Regions from separate parts of the Streptomyces zhihengii genome, predicted to be linked through region 1. Evidence: riboswitches for the same ligand, from Rfam matches in the RefSeq annotation. Region 1 holds a riboswitch; each other region holds the start of a gene.
The links. A riboswitch is a leader RNA that binds a small molecule or an ion and turns the genes downstream of it on or off. The one in region 1 is predicted to bind cobalamin.

Region 2: another riboswitch for cobalamin. It lies ahead of JE024_RS27030 (cobalamin biosynthesis protein); the one in region 1 lies ahead of JE024_RS08825 (ABC transporter substrate-binding protein).
Region 3: another riboswitch for cobalamin. It lies ahead of JE024_RS02260 (GHMP family kinase ATP-binding protein); the one in region 1 lies ahead of JE024_RS08825 (ABC transporter substrate-binding protein).
Region 4: another riboswitch for cobalamin. It lies ahead of JE024_RS33205 (ABC transporter substrate-binding protein); the one in region 1 lies ahead of JE024_RS08825 (ABC transporter substrate-binding protein).

Annotation. Positions count from the first base shown of each region.
Region 1 is NZ_JAFEJA010000001.1:2,168,403-2,170,594, forward strand. Features, by position in the region: gene JE024_RS08825 (ABC transporter substrate-binding protein) at 1-850, opposite strand, end outside; cobalamin riboswitch at 911-1,114, opposite strand; gene JE024_RS08830 (LacI family DNA-binding transcriptional regulator) at 1,210-2,192, opposite strand, start outside.
Region 2 is NZ_JAFEJA010000001.1:6,354,408-6,356,599, reverse strand. Features, by position in the region: gene JE024_RS27040 (inorganic phosphate transporter) at 1-576, shown strand, start outside; gene JE024_RS27035 (hypothetical protein) at 589-810, shown strand; cobalamin riboswitch at 960-1,101, shown strand; gene JE024_RS27030 (cobalamin biosynthesis protein) at 1,192-2,157, shown strand; gene JE024_RS27025 (cobyric acid synthase) at 2,154-2,192, shown strand, end outside.
Region 3 is NZ_JAFEJA010000001.1:528,350-530,541, forward strand. Features, by position in the region: gene JE024_RS02255 (DUF1963 domain-containing protein) at 1-572, shown strand, start outside; cobalamin riboswitch at 1,036-1,266, shown strand; gene JE024_RS02260 (GHMP family kinase ATP-binding protein) at 1,446-2,192, shown strand, end outside.
Region 4 is NZ_JAFEJA010000002.1:1,255,596-1,257,787, forward strand. Features, by position in the region: gene JE024_RS33195 (TetR/AcrR family transcriptional regulator) at 1-353, shown strand, start outside; gene JE024_RS33200 (DUF7822 domain-containing protein) at 492-1,025, opposite strand; cobalamin riboswitch at 1,140-1,317, shown strand; gene JE024_RS33205 (ABC transporter substrate-binding protein) at 1,348-2,192, shown strand, end outside.

The sequences.
Region 1 (2,192 bases):
ACTTGCGGGTGAGGTCGCCGAGGACGATGACGTCGGGGTCCCGGTCGGCGACGGTCTCCCAGTTGATCTGGGGCCATTCGTCGTGGGTGTCGGTGAAGGCGTTGCGGGCGCCGACCGCGCGGGTGATGGCGCCGGGGGCGCCGCAGCAGCCCGCCAGGTAGGGGGACTGCGCGTTGGCGAACCAGTACATGAGGGAGACGTCCGCGGCGTCCAGGCCGGCGGTGGCCGCGCGCACCCGCTCCTGGAGCCGGGCGACGAGGTCCTCGCCGCGTTCCTCGACACCGAAGGCGCGGGCCAGGTCGCGTATCTCGCCGTACACGTCGGCGAGTTCGAGGGGGCGGCTGCGGGAGCCGTCGCCGCCGGCCGCGTTGTCCTTGCCGGCGGCGCAGTCGGTCGGCGAGACGTAGACGGGGACGCCGAGCTTCTCGAACCGCTCGCGGGTGGCGACGCCGCCCTTGCCGACGGTGGACTCGAACGAGGCGGTGACGAAGTCGGGTTCGGCGTCGAGCACCTTCTCGAACGAGGGGTTGTTGTCGGCGAGGCGCGGGACGGAGGCGTTCGCCTTCTCCAGGCCCTTCATCACGGGGTCGGTCCAGGTGGCGGTGCCCGCGAGCCGGTCGGCCAGGCCCAGGGAGAGCAGGATCTCGGTGGTGCCCTGGTTGAGGGAGACCGCGCGGGCGGGGGGCGCGGTGAGTGTGACGCGGTGACCGCAGTTGTCGACGGTGCGCGGGTATCCGCCGGCGGACGCGGCGCCGCCGGGGCGCTCGTCACCGCCGCCCGCGCCGCACGCGGTCAGCAGCAGGGCGGGGAGGAGCAGGAGGGCGGTGGGACGGAGGGTGTTACGGGGCACGAGGTCGCCTCGGGGGTCGGGGCTCGTACGCGGAGCCTGGCCTGTGGGTCCCTTCCCGCGGGGCGCGGGAAGGTGCCAGCAGGTCTTCGGACTCGGGTTCGTCCGGACGGAGCGCCTTCCCGGGAGGTGTGCCGGCCGTGCGGCCGTACGGTCTCCCAGTGGCGTGAGTGCCCCGCCCGTCCCCCTCACCGCTGCGCGTCAGTTCCGGATTCGCACCGGATTCCCTGGCCGTGGTGTGGCTCGACTGGCCCCGGCAGGCTATCAAGGCCCCGGAGGCGGCCCGCCGTGGCGTCGGTCACGCCCGCTCCGCGCCGTGGCACGGGCCGCGGGGCCGGGGCGGGGGCTCATGTGCGGTGCCGTCAGGAGGCGTCGCGGGGCCCGGCGGTGCTGCCCCGGACGACGAGCTGGGTGGCGAGTTCGAGGCGCAGGTGCTCGGCGGGCTCGCCGTCCATGATGCGCAGCAGGGTGTTGGCCGCCATGGCGGCCATGTCGAGCAGGGGCTGGCGGACGGTGGTGAGCGGCGGGTGGGTCCAGCGGGCGACGGGCAGGTCGTCGAAGCCGACGACGCTCATGTCCCCGGGTACGGCGAGGCCGCGGGCCCGCAGCACCTCGAACGCGCCGAGCGCCTGGAGGTCGCTGGCGGCGAAGACGGCGGTGGGCGGCGGGCTGCCGTCGGCCTCGGCGCGGTCGAGCAGCCGGGCCGTCTCGGCGCGGCCCGAGGCGTCGTTGAACTCGCCGTGCGGCACCCACTCCTCAGGCACGGGGAGTTCGGCCTGCTCCATGGTGGCCCGGAAGCCGTCGGCGCGGGCCCTGCTGCACAGGACGTGGCGCGGGCCCGCGAGGTGCGCGATCCGGGTGTGGCCCTGGGCGATCAGGTGCTCGGTGGCGCTGACCGCGCCGGCCCAGTTGGTGGCGCCGACGGTGGGCACGAGGGCGTCGACGCTGCCGACCGGGTCCACCAGGACGAACGGGACGTCCATCGCGGTGAGCCGGCGGCGCTGCTGGGGGGTGAGTTCGGAGACGACGAGGATGGCGCCGTTGCTGCGGCGGGCCGCCATCTGGTCGATCCACTCGCGGGTGTCGGAACTGCGCCCGTGCACCGCGGAGAGGACCATGCTGGCGCCGGCGGCGTGGAGCACCTCGTCGACCCCCCTGATGATCTCGACCGACCAGAGGCTGTCGAGTTCGTTGAGGACGAGGTCGACGACGGCCCCGCGGCGGCGCGCCGGGCGGCGCTGGTAGCCGAGCCGGTCCATGACGGCCTCGACGCGTTCCTTGGTGTCCGTGGACACGTCGGAGCGTCCGTTGAGGACCTTGGACACGGTGGAGACGGAGACGCCGG
Region 2 (2,192 bases), 4.2 Mb from region 1:
GCCGGTGTCGCGATCGCGCTCGGCACCTACCTCGGCGGCTGGCGCATCATCCGCACCATGGGCAAGGGCCTCACCGACCTCCAGCCGCAGCAGGGCTTCGCCGCCCAGACCAGCGCCGCGAGCGTCATCCTGGCCTCCTCCAACCTGGGCTTCTCCCTCTCGACGACCCACTCCTGCTCCGGCGCCGTGATGGGCGCGGGCCTCGGCCGCAAGGGCGGCGTGGTCCGCTGGTCCACGGCGACCCGGATGTTCGTCGCCTGGGGTCTGACGCTGCCGGCCGCCGGTCTGGTCGCCGCGGCCTCGGAGTTCGTCACCAAGCAGGGCGACTGGGGCGTCGCCGTCGTCGCCGTCTTCCTGGTGGCGTCCTGCCTCGCGATCTGGCTCGTCTCCCGCCGCCAGGTCGTCGACCACACCAACGTCAACGACGTGGAGCCGGGCGAGGAGGAGCCGGCGGGTGTCGTCACCACCGCCATGGCCGCCGTCGCCCCGCCGCCCGCTGGCGAGTTCAAGACCACCATCCCGGCCCCGGCGTCCGAGCCGGCCGAGACCGAGCCGGCCCGTCCGGCCACGGTGTAAGGAAGCAGCAGCATGAAGATCGACTGGGCAGCTCTCGGCTCCGTGTTCGGCGTGAGCCTCGTCGCCACCGTCGCCCTGGTGGGCCTGTTCACCCTGGGCATCATCGGCCTCAGCAAGCAGGAGTCGGCCACGGCCTCCGGCGGCTCGGTGGCCCTGGCCCGCACCGGCGCGTACGTCTGCTTCGCCCTGTGCGCGGTGGCCGTCGCGTTCGGCATCTACCTGGTCGTCGACTGACGACCGCACACCGGGCCGCGAGCGGCCCGTGACACGTCCGGGAGCCGGGCGTGGCGGCACCCCCGCGGTGCCGTCGCGCCCGGCTTCCGCGCTGTCCGCGGTGTGGGCCTCGGCACACTGTCCCGTCGCAGGTCAAGGGTGAGTTGACGGGCGTACGCGGGCGTGGTGGACTGCCGGGGCCAATACGGCGGCAGCAGAGGAAGTCCGGTGCGAATCCGGCGCGGTCCCGCCACTGTGACCCGGGGAACCTCCCGGGGAGCCAGGAACTCTCACCGCCGGTCACGTCGAACCAGGGCGCGGACCCTGAGTGAGGACTCGTCGTCATGCCCGGCCGCGGCTCAGCCCTGCCCGCCCCTTCCCACCCCGGGGGCCGCTGACCCCATGGGTGCCGAACGCACATCTGCGGACCGGGTGTTCGCCTGCGGCGCCGCCGCCGGTCTCGCCGCCGACCTGCTGCTCGCGGACCCGCGCCGCGGACACCCCGTGGCCGCCTTCGGACGGGCCGCCGGCGCCGTCGAACGGCTGCTGTGGCGCGACCACCGCGGCCGGGGCGTCCTCCACACCGCGGTGTGCGCCGGGGGCGCGATCGGCGCGGGCCTGCTCGCCGCGCGCGCGGTGCGCCGCTCCCCCGCCGCATCCGTCGCCCTGACCGCGGCCGCCACCTGGGCCGTCGTCGGCGGCACCACCCTGGGGCGCGAGGCGCGCGCCGTCGGGGACGCGCTCGCGGCCGGGGACCTCGGCGCCGCCCGCGCCCGGCTGCCCCATCTGTGCGGCCGCGACCCGCAGGCGCTCGACGAGGCGCAGATCGCCCGCGCCGTCGTGGAGTCCGTCGCGGAGAACACCTCCGACGCGGTCGTCGGGGCGCTGGTGTGGGGCGCCGTCGCCGGTGTGCCGGGGCTGCTCGGCTTCCGGGCGGTCAACACCCTGGACGCCATGGTGGGCCACCGCTCGCCCCGGTACCTGCGCTACGGCTGGGCCTCCGCGCGCCTCGACGACGTGGCCGGCTGGCCCGGAGCGCGGCTCACCGCGGTGCTCGCGGTGCTCGCGGGCCCCGACCCGCGGGGCGCCGTACGGGCCTGGCGGGCCGACGCGGACAAGCACCCGAGCCCCAACGCGGGCCCGGTGGAGGCGTCGTTCGCGGGGGCGCTCGGCGTACGGCTGGGCGGGACCCTGTCGTACGCGGGGCGCGTCGAGCACCGGCCCGTCCTCAACGGGGGCGGCCGGGCGGTGGAGTTCGGGGACATCGAGCGGGCGGTGCGGCTGTCGCGCCGGGTCGGCGTGCTGACGCTGGCCGTCTGCGCGGGCGCGCGGCTGGTCCGCGCGGCGACGAGGGGGAGGCGGACATGAGCGGCGGCGGACTGCTGGTCGCGGGGACGACATCG
Region 3 (2,192 bases), 1.6 Mb from region 1:
CTGACGGCCGGCTCCTGCTGTTCGCCCACATCGACCACGACGAGGCAGAGGCATCGGGCAGGGCCGTGTACGTCCCGGCCGGTACACCCGTCGAGGAACGCCACGGCGGCGACGGCGGCACGTGGGGCCACCCGCTGAACGACATGGACTCCCTCCTCCAGGGGGATCTGCGGCTGGGTCACGATGTGTCCCTGCCGGACAACTCGGTGCTCTTCGACCCGGACGAACACCCCCGTGCCGCGGATCTGCGCGCGGCGTGGTCGCAGGTGCGGGAGGAGGACTGGGGGCGCCTGGCAGGCACTCACCTGCAGCTCGACGGCTACTCCACGGACTCCTACGGCGAGGCCGACCCGATCACCGGGGCCGCGGCGCGGGCGGCGCTGGCCGCGGGGAAGGCGGTGCCCGGGACGGCCGGCCCGTGGGAACAGCCCGGCCCCGAGGACTGGGCGCTGCTCGCCCAGTGGAGCGGCCACATCGACGGCTACGTGTACTGGCCGATCGCCAGGAAGGACGTGGCGGCACGGCAGTTCGACCGGGCCGGCGTGCTGGGGTTCTTCGAGGGCCCGCTGTGAGGCTCCGGCTGCCGAGGCCCTGACGTCACACCGTCCCGGACCGGTCGACGCCCGAAGGCGGCGGCCGTCCGCTCGCATGCCGTCCCACACGCACCTCCCCGGTCGCTCCTGCTGGGTCCACACCAGAAGTCGGCCGGTGCCACGGGCGGGTTCCCGGGAGGTGCAGTGGCGTGCGTCACAGCAGCACGCGCGCGAGGGGAGCAGTGCCACCGGTCGCGCGACTGGCGCAGAGGCGCCGTTCTCCGCGACCCGTCGCCGTGTGCGGCGGACGCTCTGCGTCAGCCGGGGCTGCCGGGCGTGTCCGGGTACGGGACGGCCTGGGCCGTTCAGGTACGCCGCGCACGCGCAGGGCGGACTGACACACCGTCACCGTCACTTCCGCCCCACCCGTTCGCTCACGGCGTGTCACCGGTGACAACGAGACATTCTCGGGGGCGCTCTGTCGCGACACGAACAGGCCACCTACGCTGATCCGCGCAGTCGGTTCGCACCGCCGGCCAGGCGGTGCGTCGCAAGAGGGAACCCGGTGGAAATCCGGGACTGTCCCGCAGCGGTGAGTGGGATCGAAAGCCGTCATCAGCACTGGGGGTCGTGCGGGACCCCGGGAAGCGACGGCCGGTAGGCGCAGGAACCGGGCAGTCGCCCGTCCTGCACGCCCACGAGTCCGAAGACCTGCCACTGCGCGCGTGCCACCGGCACGCGCTGTTCGCTGCGGCCTCGTGGGTTGGGCCGGTGGTGCGCTGGAACCGTGCGCTCACGCGTGCGCTCTCGCCGCCCCGAACCCCCGGGTCCGGCCGACGAGAGAGGACACGGCGTGACCACCGCACACCTCGACGACCGGCCCGTGCCGGTCCGGACGGCACACCTCACCCCATGCTGACGCCCGATGCCGCTCCGCTGGGCCGCGGCTTCACCGGTGTCTGCCACGGCACCCTCGGAGAGCTCTACCAGGGCCCGCTGCGAGCCGGGCCGGACCCGGACATCGCCGTGGTGTCCTTCCCCTTCGACCGGCATTCCTGGGTCCACTTCACCCCGGAGGGGGGTCCCGGGCCGCTGCCCGGATCCCTCCCGCTCGGCGAGAAGACACAACGGGCCGTGCGCCTGTTCCTGGAGCGTACGGGGCGCACCCTGCCGCCCGGGCGCCTCAGCGCCCACAGTGATCTCACCGTCGGGGTGGGGATGGCCAGTTCCACCGCCGACATCGTCGCGGCGCTGCGCTGTCTGTTCCGGGTCTTCGCGCTGCCGGAGGACCCGGACGCGGTGAGGGATGTGCTGGCCTCGATCGAACGCGCGGACAGTGTCTTCCTCGAGGAGTTCGCCCTGTACCTGAGCGCACGCCACCGGGTGGTGCGCCGGCTGGGCACCGGAACGGTCTTCCACACCGCCTTCGTGACGGAGCCGGGAACGGTCGACACCTCGGCCACCACACCGGTGCTGCTCCGGCACTACCGGCGCCGCGGCGACGAGTACGAACGCTGCCTGACGGACCTGCTCAAGGGGTTCTCCACCGGTGACGCGCCCGCCGTCGCCCGCGCGGCCACCACCAGCGCCGTGCTCTCCCAGGAAGCCCTGCCCAAGCGGACCTTCTCGGCGGTGCTGGCGCACCGCGAGGAGTTCGGC
Region 4 (2,192 bases), on a different contig from region 1:
ACGCCGCGCGACGGCTTGACCTGCTGGTGGAATGCCTCGTGCTGTTCCACGCGCACCGCAGGGACCTCGCCTTCATCGCCTCCAGCGAGATCCGCAGCCTCACCGGACAGGCGCGCACCACCTACATCGGCGCCCGCGACCGTCAGCAGCGCCTGATGGACGGCGTGATCGAGGACGGTGTCGCGCGGAAGGTCTTCACCACGGCGTACCCGCGTGACGTCTCCCGGGCCGTCGTCACCATGTGCACCGGCGTCGCCCAGTGGTACAGCGCCGACGGCCCGCACAGCCCGCGGCAACTCGCCGAGCGGTACCGCGCCATGACCCGCGGGACGGTCGGCGCACCGGCCGTCTGACGGGCCCGGCACCATGCCCGCCCCGCGCCGGGACCCCGCCCGGGGCGTCGCCCGGCCTCCGCGCGGGAGGCGTCGTCGAACGGGCCCGGAGCGCCGGGTGAGCGCCGGGCGCCGCTCCACGGGTCGGATCAGCCGGAGTCAGCCGGGGAAGGAGAAGTACAGCGCGTCGCCGTAGAAGGACGCGAAGTGCCGCTGCCAGTCGGACCGGACCGAGGCCAGCCACGCGTCGTTCCGGCCGGCGATCGCCGCCTCGGCCTCGGCGACGGCGGCGGGGATCTCCGAGGACGCCAGACGCCGCACGCTCTCCGCCGGGTCGTCGTCCGTCATCGAGACGATCTCCCCGGTCTCCAGGACGAAGTACTTCGCCTGCTGCTTCGCGAGGTGGGCCGTGGTCCCGGCGACGCACGCGGCGAACTCGGCGTCGTCCTCCAGGCCCCGGCCGACCGCGCGCAGGAGGTCGCCGAGCAGGGCCGCCCCTCCGGCGTACTCCGCGGCGATGCCGATCGGAGGGTTCCAGATCATGGACGGGACGATCGTCGTGCCGCGCCCCACCAGGAGCTTGTGCGCGAGCGGGATGTCCCAGTTGTGCTCGGATATGCAGCGGACCGGCTTGGGGATCTCCGCGTCGTTCGGCATCGAGTCGGCGGAGTAGAGGTACGAACGGTTTGCCATGGCGGCGACGCTAACACCGGGGACCGACAACACCGGTGCCGGCAGGCGCCGGTGCGGGCGCCGGGGCGGTGCCGCTCCCGGTGCCGGGGTGCGCCCTTTGCCGTTTTCCCGGGGAACCATAGGATCAACAGGTCATCGCCGCGACGGGAGACAGGAAGCCGGTGCGAATCCGGCACGGTCCCGCCACTGTGACCGGGGAGCCGACCCCTCCATGAGCCACTGCGCGCAGCGCGGGAAGGCCGGGGAACGCCGATCCGGAAGTCAGGACACTGGCCTGTCGCGGGCCCGATCCGAGGAGCGCGGACTCCGCAGGAGGCTTTACGTGTACGACGGCATGCCCCGTCCCTTCGCCCTGCCCGACACCGGGCCCGGCCGCCGTGCCGTGCGCACGGCCGGAGCCGTCGCCGCACTGGCGGCGGTCCTTCTCACCGGCTGCGGCGCGCCCGGCGCCCCGCGGCAGGACAAGCCCGCGGCGGCCGCGGCGGACGGCTTCCCTCTCACCGTGGAGAACTGCGGTGTCCGCACGACCTACGAGGCGCCGCCCTCCCGGGTGGTGACCATCCACCAGCACCCGGCCGAACTGCTGCTCTCCCTCGGTCTGAAGGACCGGATGATCGGGACCGCCTTCCCCGACTCCGCCGTCCTCCCCGGACTGAGCGAGGACTTCGCGGCCGTCCCCGAACTGTCGGCGAAGGAACCGTCGTTCGAGAAGATCCTCGACGCCGAGCCCGACTTCGTCTACGGCGGCTACGCCAGCGCCTTCGCCGAGAACGACGGGCGGTCCCGCGAGGCGTTCGCCGACGCCGGCATCGACACCTACCTCAACCGCGAGTACTGCGGGAAGAAGAAGGTCTCGATGCAGGACGTCTACGACGAGATCGACACCATCGGCGGCCTGTTCGGCGTGCGGGACCGGGCCGACGCACTCGTCGCCGACCTCCGGGGCCGGGTGCGGACCGCCACCGCCGAGGTCGACGGCGAGCGCGAGACGCCCGTCTTCGTCTACGACAGCGGGGACAAGAGCGCCTTCACGGCCGGCGGCCGGAGCCTCGGCACCGAGATCATCCGGCTCGCCGGCGGGCGCAACGTGTTCGCCGACCTCGACGACGTCTTCGGCGACGTCTCCTGGGAGCAGGTCGTCGCCCGCAGGCCCGAGGTCATCGCGAT